3 regions of the Lysinibacillus sp. S1 genome follow, and region 3 is predicted to be linked to each of the others. Evidence: a T-box and tRNA genes for the amino acid it is inferred to sense, from the RefSeq annotation. Region 3 holds a T-box; the other regions hold tRNA genes.
What was found. The T-box of region 3 lies ahead of ileS (isoleucine--tRNA ligase). A T-box ahead of a tRNA ligase gene usually reads a tRNA of that ligase, here a tRNA-Ile.

Region 1 (4,530 bases), 1.1 Mb from region 3:
ATATGCGCGCTGGTTGTTCAATGGCTGATATGGCTGATATTTATCAAACTGAACAAGCATGGCCAATTCTTCAAGAACTCTTTGGTGATACGATTATTCCTCTAACCTATGTTAACTCAACTGCGGCTATTAAAGCCTTTACTGGAAGACATGGTGGTGCTTGTGTCACTTCATCGAATGCAAAGGAACTTGTTCAATGGGCTTTTACCCAAAAACAGCGTATCTTCTTTTTACCTGACCAACATTTAGGAAGAAATACTGCCTATGATTTAGGTATACCTCTTGAAAATATGGCTGTTTGGAATCCGCATAAGAACTTGCTCGAAACAAAAGAGCCACTTGAAAATATCCAGGTTATTCTTTGGAAGGGTCACTGCTCTGTGCACGAAGGTTTTACTGTTCAACATACAGAGGTTATTCGCAAAGAACACCCGACTATGAGGATAATTGTTCACCCTGAGTGCAGCCGTGAAGTGGTTGCAGCGGCTGATGATGCAGGCTCCACAAAATACATTATTGATACAATCAATCGAGCTCCAAGCGGATCTGCATGGGCAATTGGAACAGAAATGAACCTTGTCAATCGCATTATTAAGCAGCATCCTGATAAACATATTGTCTCCTTAAACGAAAACTTTTGTCCTTGTTTAACAATGAATCGAATTGACCTTCCACATTTGTTATGGAGCTTAGAAAATATTGAGCAAGGTCAACCTCATAACCGTATACAAGTAGATGAACATACTACCGCTGAAGCACTTAGTTCACTTGAAAGAATGCTAGCCAGAGGATAAATAGTTAAAACTTTTTAAACAGAAAGGTTGAAGATATAACCTTTCTGTTTTTGTTGACATAACGCCTACTTCTAATAGTGCTAATGGCTTCCATTTGCGCCCCGCTTTGCTATAATTGACACGACTTTATGCTCCATGATACTGTCAATTTGGAGGTGATACTAAATGGCTTTTCAATCGAAAAATATCTTTATCAATTTACCAGTAAAAGATCTAAACAAATCTATCAGTTTTTTTAAGGAATTAGGTTTTGAGTTCAATCAACAATTCAGTGATGAAACAACAGCCTCAATGATTATTAGCGAAAATATCTTCGTATTAATAATGGTTGAAGAACGATTTAAAGGATTTAGTAAAAAAGAAGTTACAGATACTACTACTTCTGCAGAAGCAATCTTATGTCTCTCTGCTGAAAACCGAGAACAAGTAGATCAATTAGTGAATAAGGCACTTGCCTCTGGTGGTAAACCTTATAGTGAACCACAAGATCACGGATTTATGTATGGTTGGGGTTTTCAAGATGTAGATGGGCATATCTGGGAAGTAGTTTATATGGATGAAAATGCATTGAATCAAGAGTAAATTTTGTATCTATGAATATCAAAAAACAGTAGATGCAATTGCATCTACTGTTTTTAGTATGACCCGTACGGGATTCGAACCCGTGTTACCGCCGTGAAAGGGCGGTGTCTTAACCACTTGACCAACGGGCCCATGGCGGAGAAGGAGGGATTTGAACCCTCGCGCCGGTTACCCGACCTACACCCTTAGCAGGGGCGCCTCTTCAGCCTCTTGAGTACTTCCCCAAAATAAAAATGGCTCCGAAGGCAGGACTCGAACCTGCGACAACCTGATTAACAGTCAGGTGCTACTACCAACTGAGCTACTTCGGAATAATGGTGGGCCTAAATGGACTCGAACCATCGACCTCACGCTTATCAGGCGTGCGCTCTAACCAGCTGAGCTATAGGCCCTTGGAGCGGGTGATGGGAATCGAACCCACGACATCAGCTTGGAAGGCTGAGGTTTTACCATTAAACTACACCCGCATAAATGGTGGGTCAGGACGGAATCGAACCGCCGACACTTAGAGCTTCAATCTAATGCTCTACCAACTGAGCTACTGACCCATTTCGTCCATGCTAAGCTTGCTCACTTTTTTGCTTCTCATGACTTTTATCTTTAAAAATGGCGGTCCCGACCGGGATCGAACCGGCGATCTCCTGCGTGACAGGCAGGCATGTTAACCGCTACACCACGGGACCTTTTGGTTGCGGGGGCCGGATTTGAACCAACGACCTTCGGGTTATGAGCCCGACGAGCTACCACTGCTCCACCCCGCGATAATTTTATGTTGTTTCGAGTTTTTAAAGCACCATTTATAAAAATTTAAAACTGGAGGAGGTAGAGGGATTCGAACCCCCGCGCGGTGTTACCCGCCTGTCGGTTTTCAAGACCGATCCCTTCAGCCAGACTTGGGTATACCTCCGTTACAATATATAAATGGTGGACCTTGCAGGACTCGAACCTGCGACCGGACGGTTATGAGCCGTCTGCTCTAACCAACTGAGCTAAAGGTCCTTTAAGATGGCGGCAGAGGGGATCGAACCCCCGACCTTACGGGTATGAACCGTACGCTCTAGCCAGCTGAGCTACGCCGCCAGGATCTTTATACTGGTTAATTTACTTATGGTGGAGCCTAGCGGGATCGAACCGCTGACCTCCTGCGTGCAAGGCAGGCGCTCTCCCAGCTGAGCTAAGGCCCCATAATCTTTTTGGAAATGGTCGGGAAGACAGGATTCGAACCTGCGACCCCTTGGTCCCAAACCAAGTGCTCTACCAAGCTGAGCTACTTCCCGTTGTTCTTTTGGCGCGCCCGACAGGAGTCGAACCCATAACCTTCTGATCCGTAGTCAGACGCTCTATCCAATTGAGCTACGGGCGCATTTAAAATGGTGCCGAGGACCGGAATCGAACCGGTACGGTAGTCACCTACCGCAGGATTTTAAGTCCTGTGCGTCTGCCAGTTCCGCCACCCCGGCACATTTGGAGCGGAAGACGAGGTTCGAACTCGCGACCCCCACCTTGGCAAGGTGGTGTTCTACCACTGAACTACTTCCGCATGTGCATAAGCTTTTTTATCTGGCAATGAAAATAATGGTGCGGGTGAAGGGAGTCGAACCCCCACGCCTTGCGGCGCTAGATCCTAAGTCTAGTGCGTCTGCCAATTCCGCCACACCCGCTTATTATTATTTATAAATGGTGAGCCATGAAGGACTCGAACCTTCGACCCTCTGATTAAAAGTCAGATGCTCTACCAACTGAGCTAATGGCTCGAAAAAATGGTGCCGGCTATAGGAATCGAACCCACGACCTACTGATTACAAGTCAGTTGCTCTACCTGCTGAGCTAAACCGGCATATGGTGGAGGATGACGGGCTCGAACCGCCGACCCTCTGCTTGTAAGGCAGATGCTCTCCCAGCTGAGCTAATCCTCCTGGGTATTATGCCTAGCGACGTCCTACTCTCACAGGGGGAAGCCCCCAACTACCATCGGCGCTAAAGAGCTTAACTTCCGTGTTCGGTATGGGAACGGGTGTGACCACTTTGCCATCAGCAGAAGCCTATTGTTAAGCTTCCATACACTTCGTACTAATGTATCTAAAAGCTCTCTTTATAGAAAGAGTTGTTCTTTCAAAACTGGATAAACGGCGCATTGAATGTTTCAAACTTTTTGGTTAAGTCCTCGATCGATTAGTATTCGTCAGCTCCATGTGTCACCACACTTCCACCTCGAACCTATCTACCTCATCGTCTTTGAGGGATCTTACTTACTTGCGTAATGGGAAATCTCATCTTGAGGGGGGCTTCATGCTTAGATGCTTTCAGCACTTATCCCGTCCACACATAGCTACCCAGCGATGCCTTTGGCAAGACAACTGGTACACCAGCGGTGTGTCCATCCCGGTCCTCTCGTACTAAGGACAGCTCCTCTCAAATTTCCTACGCCCACGACGGATAGGGACCGAACTGTCTCACGACGTTCTGAACCCAGCTCGCGTACCGCTTTAATGGGCGAACAGCCCAACCCTTGGGACCGACTACAGCCCCAGGATGCGATGAGCCGACATCGAGGTGCCAAACCTCCCCGTCGATGTGGACTCTTGGGGGAGATAAGCCTGTTATCCCCGGGGTAGCTTTTATCCGTTGAGCGATGGCCCTTCCATGCGGAACCACCGGATCACTAAGCCCGTCTTTCGACCCTGCTCGACTTGTAGGTCTCGCAGTCAAGCTCCCTTGTGCCTTTACACTCTACGAATGATTTCCAACCATTCTGAGGGAACCTTTGGGCGCCTCCGTTACCTTTTAGGAGGCGACCGCCCCAGTCAAACTGTCCGCCTGACACTGTCTCCTGCCCCGCTAAGGGGCATGGGTTAGAATTTCAATACAACCAGGGTAGTATCCCACCGACGCCTCCTTCGAAGCTGGCGCTCCGAGATCTCTGGCTCCTACCTATCCTGTACAAGTTGTACCAAAATTCAATATCAGGCTACAGTAAAGCTCCACGGGGTCTTTCCGTCCTGTCGCGGGTAACCTGCATCTTCACAGGTACTATAATTTCACCGAGTCTCTCGTTGAGACAGTGCCCAGATCGTTACGCCTTTCGTGCGGGTCGGAACTTACCCGACAAGGAATTTCGCTACCTTAGGACCGTTATAGTTACGGCCGCCGTATA
Region 2 (4,530 bases), 2.3 Mb from region 3:
AGGAAATTTGAGAGGAGCTGTCCTTAGTACGAGAGGACCGGGATGGACACACCGCTGGTGTACCAGTTGTCTTGCCAAAGGCATCGCTGGGTAGCTATGTGTGGACGGGATAAGTGCTGAAAGCATCTAAGCATGAAGCCCCCCTCAAGATGAGATTTCCCATTACGCAAGTAAGTAAGATCCCTCAAAGACGATGAGGTAGATAGGTTCGAGGTGGAAGTGTGGTGACACATGGAGCTGACGAATACTAATCGATCGAGGACTTAACCAAAAAAGTTTGAAACATTCAATGTATCGTTTATCTAGTTTTGAAAGAATAAGTCTTTCAGCTGAATAAGTGAAGTGATGATGGCAAAGAGGTCACACCCGTTCCCATACCGAACACGGAAGTTAAGCTCTTTAGCGCCGATGGTAGTTGGGGGCTTCCCCCTGTGAGAGTAGGACGTCGCTTCGCTTATTTTTTGTGGAGGATTAGCTCAGCTGGGAGAGCACCTGCCTTACAAGCAGGGGGTCGGCGGTTCGAGCCCGTCATCCTCCACCATTTTGGTCCCGTGGTGTAGCGGTTAACATGCCTGCCTGTCACGCAGGAGATCGCCGGTTCGATCCCGGTCGGGACCGCCATTATTATTGCCGGTGTAGCTCAGTTGGTAGAGCAACTGACTTGTAATCAGTAGGTCGTGGGTTCGACTCCTATCGCCGGCACCATTCCCTTGGAGGGGTAGCGAAGTGGCTAAACGCGGCGGACTGTAAATCCGCTCCTTAGGGTTCGGCGGTTCGAATCCGTCCCCCTCCACCATTTTAGGGGCATAGTTCAACGGTAGAATAGAGGTCTCCAAAACCTTTGGTGTGGGTTCGATTCCTACTGCCCCTGCCAGGTATTGAGGTACTCGTTCATAATACAGCTAATATAATCTATATAGTGGCGATTGTGGCGAAGTGGTTAACGCATCGGATTGTGGTTCCGACATTCGTGGGTTCGATTCCCATCAGTCGCCCCATTTTAAAATTGGGGTATAGCCAAGCGGTAAGGCAACGGATTTTGATTCCGTCATGCCTAGGTTCGAATCCTAGTACCCCAGCCATTTTTAATTTCACGAGCCATTAGCTCAGTTGGTAGAGCATCTGACTTTTAATCAGAGGGTCGAAGGTTCGAGTCCTTCATGGCTCATCATTTTTTAATTAACATGCGCCCGTAGCTCAATTGGATAGAGCGTCTGACTACGGATCAGAAGGTTATGGGTTCGACTCCTGTCGGGCGCGCCAATAAAATCATGTTTACGGAATGTAGCTCAGCTTGGTAGAGCACTTGGTTTGGGACCAAGGGGTCGTAGGTTCGAATCCTGTCATTCCGACCATCTTTCATGATAAATGGGGCCTTAGCTCAGCTGGGAGAGCGCCTGCCTTGCACGCAGGAGGTCAGCGGTTCGATCCCGCTAGGCTCCACCATTGTAATATTTTTGGAGGTATACCCAAGTCTGGCTGAAGGGATCGGTCTTGAAAACCGACAGGCGGGTAACACCGCGCGGGGGTTCGAATCCCTCTACCTCCTCCATTTTTCGGGTCAGTAGCTCAGTTGGTAGAGCATTAGATTGAAGCTCTAAGTGTCGGCGGTTCGATTCCGTCCTGACCCACCATTATTGCGGGTGTAGTTTAATGGTAAAACCTCAGCCTTCCAAGCTGATGTCGTGAGTTCGATTCTCATCACCCGCTCCAAAATGGGCCTATAGCTCAGCTGGTTAGAGCGCACGCCTGATAAGCGTGAGGTCGATGGTTCGAGTCCATTTAGGCCCATATTATTCCGAAGTAGCTCAGTTGGTAGTAGCACCTGACTGTTAATCAGGTTGTCGCAGGTTCGAGTCCTGCCTTCGGAGCCACGGCCCGTTGGTCAAGTGGTTAAGACACCGCCCTTTCACGGCGGTAACACGGGTTCGAATCCCGTACGGGTCATCAAGCATGTAGCACAGATGTGTGTTACATGCTTTTTTCTATTCTCCTGTTCTTTAAACGATAAAAGATAATGCAATAGCAGAAAAAGACCTATTTGCAAGGTGAGGGACTGAATTTAATTCCCCTAGCATCTTACTATGGGCATCCTATAAGCCGTTTCACTTACCACGTACACTTCCATGGTCAATACTTTTGTGAAGGCTGCTTGACGACTTCTCTAGTATAGCGATACAGGCGAAATCCTGGCCAGAGAATTTGTGAAACTGGTTCTGCTCTATGCGAAAGCGAAGCAACAGCAGCAAGTAAGTAGCCCAGAACGTATAGCTTTTTCACCATTTACAAAAATTCTATTGATTTCTTTGTTCTACAACCCCCTGAAAAAGGCTACATGACTACTGTAGCCTTTTTATAATAATTAAAATCTTTCTCCCTTACATTCTCTTACGAAAGAGAGTCTATAGAGTAAATATGAACAAACTATTTCATATATAAAATATGTATGTTTTTTCAATTACTATTTTCATGGTGCTTGTTGTTTTGTTCCTCTAATATGAGGATAAGTGGAGGAATCGATATGAATATACAGGAGATACAGCAATTTTTAAGTCTATATCAGACAGAACAAAATGAATCAGAACTTTGGTTAAAGAATAGATTACAGGCAGTTAAGGATGCAGGTAAATATCACCCAACAACAGAGGAGCTAGTTTTTGGCGCACGTGTGGCATGGCGAAATAGCAATAAGTGTATTGGACGTCTGTTTTGGCAGTCACTGCATGTGGTAGATGCACGTGATGTTTTAGATGAAAAGGCTATTTTTCAAAAATTACTAGAACATATTGATTATGCGACAAATCATGGGAAAATTCGTCCAACTATAACAGTGTTTGCTTCAGATAGAGTACGGATTTGGAATCATCAACTAATTCGTTATGCAGGCTATGAAACAGATGCAGGCATTATTGGAGATTCACAGTCCATTAAATTTACAAAAGTGTGTGAGTCGTTAGGATGGAGAGGTAAAGGAACTGATTTTGATGTACTACCACTCGTTATACAGGTAGATAATCGTGCTCCTCAAATGTTTGTAATTCCTGAAGAAAATATAGTAGAGGTCTCAATCCGTCATCCAGAGTCAAACGATGTGGAAAAATTAGGAATGAAGTGGTATGCCGTACCTATTATTTCGAGTATGCGTTTTCAAATGGCTGGAATTGATTTTCAAGCAGCTCCATTTAACGGCTGGTATATGGGAACAGAGATTGGCGCACGAAATTTAGCAGATCATGATCGTTATAATATGTTACCTGCAATTGCAGAGATTTTTAATCTTGATACAACCAAACAAGCGTCTCTTTGGCGTGATCGTGCTTTAGTAGAACTTAATATTGCTGTTCTTCACTCATTTAAAGAAGATGGTGTGAGCATTGTTGATCATCATACAGCAGCTCAGCAGTTTAAATTGTTTGAGGAGGCAGAAAAATCAACAGGAAGAGAAGTTACAGGCAACTGGACATGGTTAATCCCACCACTTTCCCCTGCCACAACTCATATATTCCATAAACCCTATGTAAATATTTATCATACACCAAATTATTTTTATCAAAAACCATGCTATTAGTGTAAAAGAATTGTTTACTTTCGATACTTTTGATGAGAGAGGGCTTACTATGTTAGATCAGCAAATTCCCAATATCCCATGGAGACAATTGACGACACCTTATGGTAGAGGTACAGCCATTCCTAAGCTGATAGAACAGGAGCAATACACACAACTAGCTGAATTAATTGAACATCAAGGTACACTGTGGCAGGTGACACCATGGGTTTTGCTTGTCCTGCTAAAAAAGCTTACTCGTAAAAAATTAGAGGTTGTCTCCTTACAAGAGGTACAGTTATATTTAGCTGTGGCACATGCTATTACCAAGGATTATCTCGACCCAGTCAATACTGTTAAAAATATGCAGGAGCTATTAGACGTCAACTATTTGTGGATAGAAAATGAGGATAATGATGAGCAGGAGTGGGAGAAAGAAACGCCAAAGGGCTATGAGGAGCAAGCTTTTGTAGGCTATTACTATTATAGTTATATGCTTTTACAAGAGGCTGTTCCTATTTTTTCTACTATAACAGCTCATAATAATGAAGCATCAGAATGCCTTGCTGAATTGCTAACATTACTCCGCAACCCGACAATTAAGTAATGTGTAAACACTATAGAAATAGAGCAGATGGAGGAATCAAATCCACCTGCTTTATTTAATTTTAATGCACATATTCATCCTTAGAGGCTCTCATTGAGCAAAAGAAGAGTAACATTGCTACAACGACAAAGAGCCATCCCGCAATATTCCAGCCGCCAAATAAATCATGCAAGTAGCCAAAAAGAATAGGACCAATTGCGGCAAATAAATAACCCAAAGATTGCGCAAAGCCTGATAAATCTGCTGCTTCAAATGCAGTACGAGTCCGGAGAGTGAAGAACATCATTGCTAGGGCGAATGAAGAACCACCTGCTAACCCTAGAAGAACCATCCACAGTACCCCAAGACTTGTCCATTCCATGACAACCCCAACAAAGCC
Region 3 (4,479 bases):
ATGAGACCATTGCTCACCATAATGAATAGCTTTGACTAATACATTTTCTTGTAATAAAGCTTCGTGCTGCTGAATCATGAAAAGTACCCCTGCACTACCATTAAAGGCAATCGATACATATTGCGCCACTGGTAGCTGCCATTTTTTTCGTGCATCTTGTATTGTACGAATTAATTCTCGTATTTGCCCTTCTTGTAGTAAGCTCTCTGTAAGTTGAACATTCATCAAGACACGGCAAGTGCTATCCTCCGCTAAAATATAATGGTCCTTGACGATTGATTCAGCTATTACATGTTCTCTTAATAATGTTAGCTGTTGACCGTCCATCATGAGATCCACAGTTTCATAATGTTGTAGCCTTTGTTTCTCTTCCTCTGTTAATGCCAACACATACTCTTTTACTTGATGAACCTTTGGACCAAATGCCGCTCCCGCTGTTTTAAAATTCAATTTATAATGCACGCTTTCATAGGCTGAAAAATCATGTGTCCATCTACAAGCTTTGATGTTTAACTCATCTTGAATGAGTTCGCTATAGGCTTGGTAATCCGACAGTTCACCTTTTAGGGCAACAATGAGTTCACTTAAAGGCTGCTTGACCTTTATTCCCTGACTATTGCGAATGCTACGTCCAAGTTCCACAACTGTTAAGACCGTTGCCATTTCTTGTTCAAGCTTCACATCCACTAGTTGATCGTCGAATAGTGGATATTCCTCAAGATGAACACTTTTTCCAGATAGTTGACGGTAGATATCCTCTGCTATAAATGGTGTAAACGGTGCTATTAATTGACAAATGGATGTCAGTGCCTCGTAAAGTGTGCTAAATGCACCTCGTTTATCTGCTGTCATTCCATTTGCCCAAAATCTAGCACGTGAACGACGTATATACCAATTGCTTAACTCTTCCACCAATTGACCAATTTCCCTTGTAGCCTGTGTAAATTGATAATCATCCATAGAGGTTGTGACAAGCTGGATAGTGTGATGTAAGCGGGACAATATCCAATGATCTAGCTGTGAACCGGTACCTGTATTTGTAGCATCATACGTAAAGTTATCGATTTGGGCATACATGTCATAAAATTTAAACGTATTGTCGAGTGTATCCACTAGCTTAGATTTCGCATCTAAGACAATTTTCTTCGAAAAACGCTTTGGATTCCATGGTGAGCTATCAACTAAAAATGCCCAACGTAGAGCATCTGCTCCATACTCCTGGATTAACTCAACAGGCTCTAATGCATTGCCTTTACTTTTGGACATCTTCTGTCCATGCTCATCGAGTACATGCCCTAACGATAGCACATTTTTATAAGGTGGTTTTCCTGTAAACAAGGTCGATACTGCTAATAAGCTATAGAAAAATCCTCGCGTTTGGTCGATGCCCTCAATGACCACATCTGCTGGAAACAGATGATGAAAGTTCGTCACGTCTTCAAAAGGYTAATGCTGTTGGGCAAATGGCATCGAGCCACTGTCAAACCAAACATCGATAACTTCAGGCGTACGTTTCATGTTGCCCTGGCAGACAGGACAGGTAAAGACAATGGCATCTATAAATGGCTTATGCAGCTCTAATTGTTCATTGACAGCTCCTTTGGCTAATTGTTGTAGCGATGCAACACTGTTAGGTGCCTCCTCATGATTGCAATCCTGACAAATCCACACATTGAGTGGTGTTCCCCAATAACGATTACGACTAATATTCCAATCCACTAAGTTTTCTAGGAAGTTGCCAAATCGTCCATCCTTAATATGGCTAGGGTACCATGTCACCTGCTGATTATTTTGTAAAAGCTGCTCTTTTAATGCCGACATTTTGATAAACCAGCTATCTGTTGCATAGTACAATAATGGTGAATCACAGCGCCAGCAATGCGGATAGCTGTGCTCATATTTTTCTTTAGCAAATAAAAGCTCTTTTGCTGCAAGCATTTTAATGATATCGACATCACATTCTTTCACAAATCGTCCAACAAGCTCAGCTACCGCTTCTGTATAACAGCCTTTAAGATCAACTACATTGACAAAGGACAAGCCATGTTGCTGCACCGTTTTATAATCGTCCTCTCCATAAGCAGGTGCTATGTGTACAATTCCTGTTCCACTATGCTCTGTCACATAATCTGCCATGACAATGATATGCCCTTTATCGACGGTTACATAGGAAAATGGTGATAGATAGGAAACACCTGCAAACTCCTGTCCGTCATGCTCACTTAATATTTCTACAGGCTCTGAAAAAACCTTTGATACCAACGATTTGGCTAGTATATAGATGTTGTTTGCATGCCTTACACGGACATATCGAAGAGCAGGATTCATAGCCAAGGCTACATTGGCTGGTAATGTCCAAGGCGTCGTTGTCCAACCTAAGATATATTCGTCTCGATCCTCTAGCTTAAACATTGCAGTAACGGATAAATCCTTAACATCCTTATAGCCCTGTGCCACCTCATGAGAGCTTAAGGAAGTTTGACAGCTAGGGCAATAAGGTGAAACGCGATGTCCTTTGTATAACAGTTTTTCCTTGTGAACATGGCTTAAAATATGCCACACAGATTCAATATAGTCATTACTTAATGTTAGGTAAGGATCATCCATGTCAAGCCAGTAGCCAAGCTGCTCTGTAAAAGTACGCCATTTTTGCTCATAGGTAAAAACGCTCTTCTTACATGCTTGAATAAATTGCTCCACCCCATAGTTCTCAATCTCCTGCTTTCCTGAGATTCCTAATGCCTTTTCTACCCCTAATTCCACAGGCAACCCATGTGTATCCCAACCTGCTTTGCGTTCAACTAAATAGCCTTGCATTGTTTTATAACGTGCCACCACATCTTTTATGGTTCTACCAAATGCATGGCCAACATGTGGTAAACCATTCGCTGTTGGGGGTCCCTCATAAAATACAAAGGGCTGCTGTTCAGCACGATTACTTACGGATTTGGCGAAGGTCCCTTCTTGCGCCCATAATGTACGAATCCTTGTTTCTCGTTCAACCGTTGTTTCTTTCTTTTGTACTTTCTGCATATTAGTTCCTCCTATACAAGCAAATTTGTATAAAAGGCATACAAAAAACCCCGTCCCAAGGAAAAGGGACGGGGTTAACCGCGAATACCACCCTAATTCTATTGACACGATGGCCAATAGCACTCAGCAACGTACAATCATACGTGTTCTTTTTAACGGTAGACACCCGGATTAGCTTACTCCATTCAGCTAATCTTCTCAGAGAGGATTTTCATGTAACACCTGCACACCGACTTCCACCAAATGTCGGCTCTCTGTAGAACAAAATGAAACACTACTCTTTCTCATCAACGAATTTGTATGCTTTTATTGTCCTTCATCTTAGCAAATTACCAATTGTCTGTCAACGGTGGACAATCTTAAAAAATTTCGTTGAGACAAGTGGCAATACTTTAATGGAGATCAGCATATTGTGGCTGTTGAATGGTTTGAATCAAAAAGCTCTTCAGCAATGTTTTACTATTGAATAGCACGAGAATGTCTAGCTTCTTGTTAGTGAGATTCCTTTACTATTTTCATTTCTACGATATCCTTATAATCAATGAATGGCTGAGCGTCATCGTTCCCAATCGACTGTCTATATTGAACTTCTACTCGATCACCAACTGATAGTGTTTGCGGGACATCCACTAGAGGGAACCATGTACCATTACTATGTTTTTGCACTAATTCATCGACAGATTTTTGCCCAACCTCGCTAGCCAAGACGCCTGAGACAACTAAAAATTCATGTTCCTTGATCGCTAAGACCGTTCCACTTCTGATGAGCTTCATTTGGCTGTCCTTTTCAGGGATTTTATATTTTTCTCGTAAGGAAGCAATGTCTTTATGATAATGTTGTTCTAAATAATTCATGGCTTCTTGCTCGACAAGCCATGTACGAATGGGATTACTTACATCCTTATAATCGGCTTGGCTTGCCTCCCATAACAAGTCAAATGTAGCCATTTTATAGGCAATTGGCTTGCCATAGTTCTCTATAAACCCTTCGTTTGTGACTTGCAACATTTGCAGAAGCTTATCATAAGTTGGCCGAGTATCATCCTCATAGCTCCACTCTTCCATGAACTGTTCGAGTGTCTTATCTATTTGCTCTTGTGTAGGTACTAGTTTTTTCGATTGCGCATAAGCAAAGGTCGATTCAAAATATAAAAAATTATCAAAGCTTGCCTTATATAAACGATTCTTTCCGTTCATAAAAGAATCAAGTTGTAAATATAGCTCTAAAATCCGCTCATCTAATACGGGTGGAATAGTAGAAGCTTGCTGTTGTTGTTCATTATATTGCTGATATATAAACAGCCCTATGCAGACACTTAAAATCATAGCCAAAACACCATATGGCCAGCGTTTTGCAGATTTTTTTTCTTGGCGTTGCTGTAAATGCTGAACCACATTTGTCATCACACGCTTTTTACTTTCTGATAAATCCCTTACTACGCGTGC

Region 1: it encodes a tRNA-Ile, which carries the amino acid that the T-box ahead of ileS (isoleucine--tRNA ligase) is inferred to sense. The anticodon was not compared.
Region 2: it encodes a tRNA-Ile, which carries the amino acid that the T-box ahead of ileS (isoleucine--tRNA ligase) is inferred to sense. The anticodon was not compared.

What each region holds. Positions count from the first base shown of each region.
Region 1 covers NZ_CP173154.1:3,809,052-3,813,581, reverse strand. The annotation lists gene nadA (quinolinate synthase NadA) at 1-794, shown strand, start outside; gene ACHZEU_RS19045 (VOC family protein) at 960-1,376, shown strand; tRNA gene ACHZEU_RS19040 (tRNA-Glu) at 1,436-1,507, opposite strand; tRNA gene ACHZEU_RS19035 (tRNA-Ser) at 1,510-1,600, opposite strand; tRNA gene ACHZEU_RS19030 (tRNA-Asn) at 1,611-1,687, opposite strand; tRNA gene ACHZEU_RS19025 (tRNA-Ile) at 1,692-1,768, opposite strand; tRNA gene ACHZEU_RS19020 (tRNA-Gly) at 1,770-1,843, opposite strand; tRNA gene ACHZEU_RS19015 (tRNA-Phe) at 1,849-1,924, opposite strand; tRNA gene ACHZEU_RS19010 (tRNA-Asp) at 1,984-2,059, opposite strand; tRNA gene ACHZEU_RS19005 (tRNA-Met) at 2,063-2,137, opposite strand; tRNA gene ACHZEU_RS19000 (tRNA-Ser) at 2,191-2,283, opposite strand; tRNA gene ACHZEU_RS18995 (tRNA-Ile) at 2,299-2,375, opposite strand; tRNA gene ACHZEU_RS18990 (tRNA-Met) at 2,383-2,456, opposite strand; tRNA gene ACHZEU_RS18985 (tRNA-Ala) at 2,485-2,560, opposite strand; tRNA gene ACHZEU_RS18980 (tRNA-Pro) at 2,577-2,653, opposite strand; tRNA gene ACHZEU_RS18975 (tRNA-Arg) at 2,663-2,739, opposite strand; tRNA gene ACHZEU_RS18970 (tRNA-Leu) at 2,748-2,836, opposite strand; tRNA gene ACHZEU_RS18965 (tRNA-Gly) at 2,842-2,916, opposite strand; tRNA gene ACHZEU_RS18960 (tRNA-Leu) at 2,953-3,037, opposite strand; tRNA gene ACHZEU_RS18955 (tRNA-Lys) at 3,055-3,130, opposite strand; tRNA gene ACHZEU_RS18950 (tRNA-Thr) at 3,138-3,213, opposite strand; tRNA gene ACHZEU_RS18945 (tRNA-Val) at 3,217-3,292, opposite strand; rRNA gene rrf (5S ribosomal RNA) at 3,303-3,418, opposite strand; rRNA gene ACHZEU_RS18935 (23S ribosomal RNA) at 3,529-4,530, opposite strand, start outside.
Region 2 covers NZ_CP173154.1:2,471,442-2,475,971, reverse strand. The annotation lists rRNA gene ACHZEU_RS12355 (23S ribosomal RNA) at 1-271, shown strand, start outside; rRNA gene rrf (5S ribosomal RNA) at 339-454, shown strand; tRNA gene ACHZEU_RS12345 (tRNA-Val) at 466-541, shown strand; tRNA gene ACHZEU_RS12340 (tRNA-Asp) at 546-621, shown strand; tRNA gene ACHZEU_RS12335 (tRNA-Thr) at 630-705, shown strand; tRNA gene ACHZEU_RS12330 (tRNA-Tyr) at 713-796, shown strand; tRNA gene ACHZEU_RS12325 (tRNA-Trp) at 801-874, shown strand; tRNA gene ACHZEU_RS12320 (tRNA-His) at 923-998, shown strand; tRNA gene ACHZEU_RS12315 (tRNA-Gln) at 1,008-1,082, shown strand; tRNA gene ACHZEU_RS12310 (tRNA-Lys) at 1,096-1,168, shown strand; tRNA gene ACHZEU_RS12305 (tRNA-Arg) at 1,187-1,263, shown strand; tRNA gene ACHZEU_RS12300 (tRNA-Pro) at 1,279-1,355, shown strand; tRNA gene ACHZEU_RS12295 (tRNA-Ala) at 1,371-1,446, shown strand; tRNA gene ACHZEU_RS12290 (tRNA-Ser) at 1,460-1,552, shown strand; tRNA gene ACHZEU_RS12285 (tRNA-Phe) at 1,559-1,634, shown strand; tRNA gene ACHZEU_RS12280 (tRNA-Gly) at 1,640-1,713, shown strand; tRNA gene ACHZEU_RS12275 (tRNA-Ile) at 1,718-1,791, shown strand; tRNA gene ACHZEU_RS12270 (tRNA-Asn) at 1,798-1,874, shown strand; tRNA gene ACHZEU_RS12265 (tRNA-Glu) at 1,876-1,947, shown strand; gene ACHZEU_RS12260 (nitric oxide synthase oxygenase) at 2,522-3,568, shown strand; gene ACHZEU_RS12255 (hypothetical protein) at 3,618-4,151, shown strand; gene ACHZEU_RS12250 (MFS transporter) at 4,213-4,530, opposite strand, start outside.
Region 3 covers NZ_CP173154.1:219,302-223,780, reverse strand. The annotation lists gene ileS (isoleucine--tRNA ligase) at 1-3,033, opposite strand, end outside; T-box leader at 3,095-3,333, opposite strand; gene ACHZEU_RS01155 (DUF3221 domain-containing protein) at 3,526-4,479, opposite strand, start outside.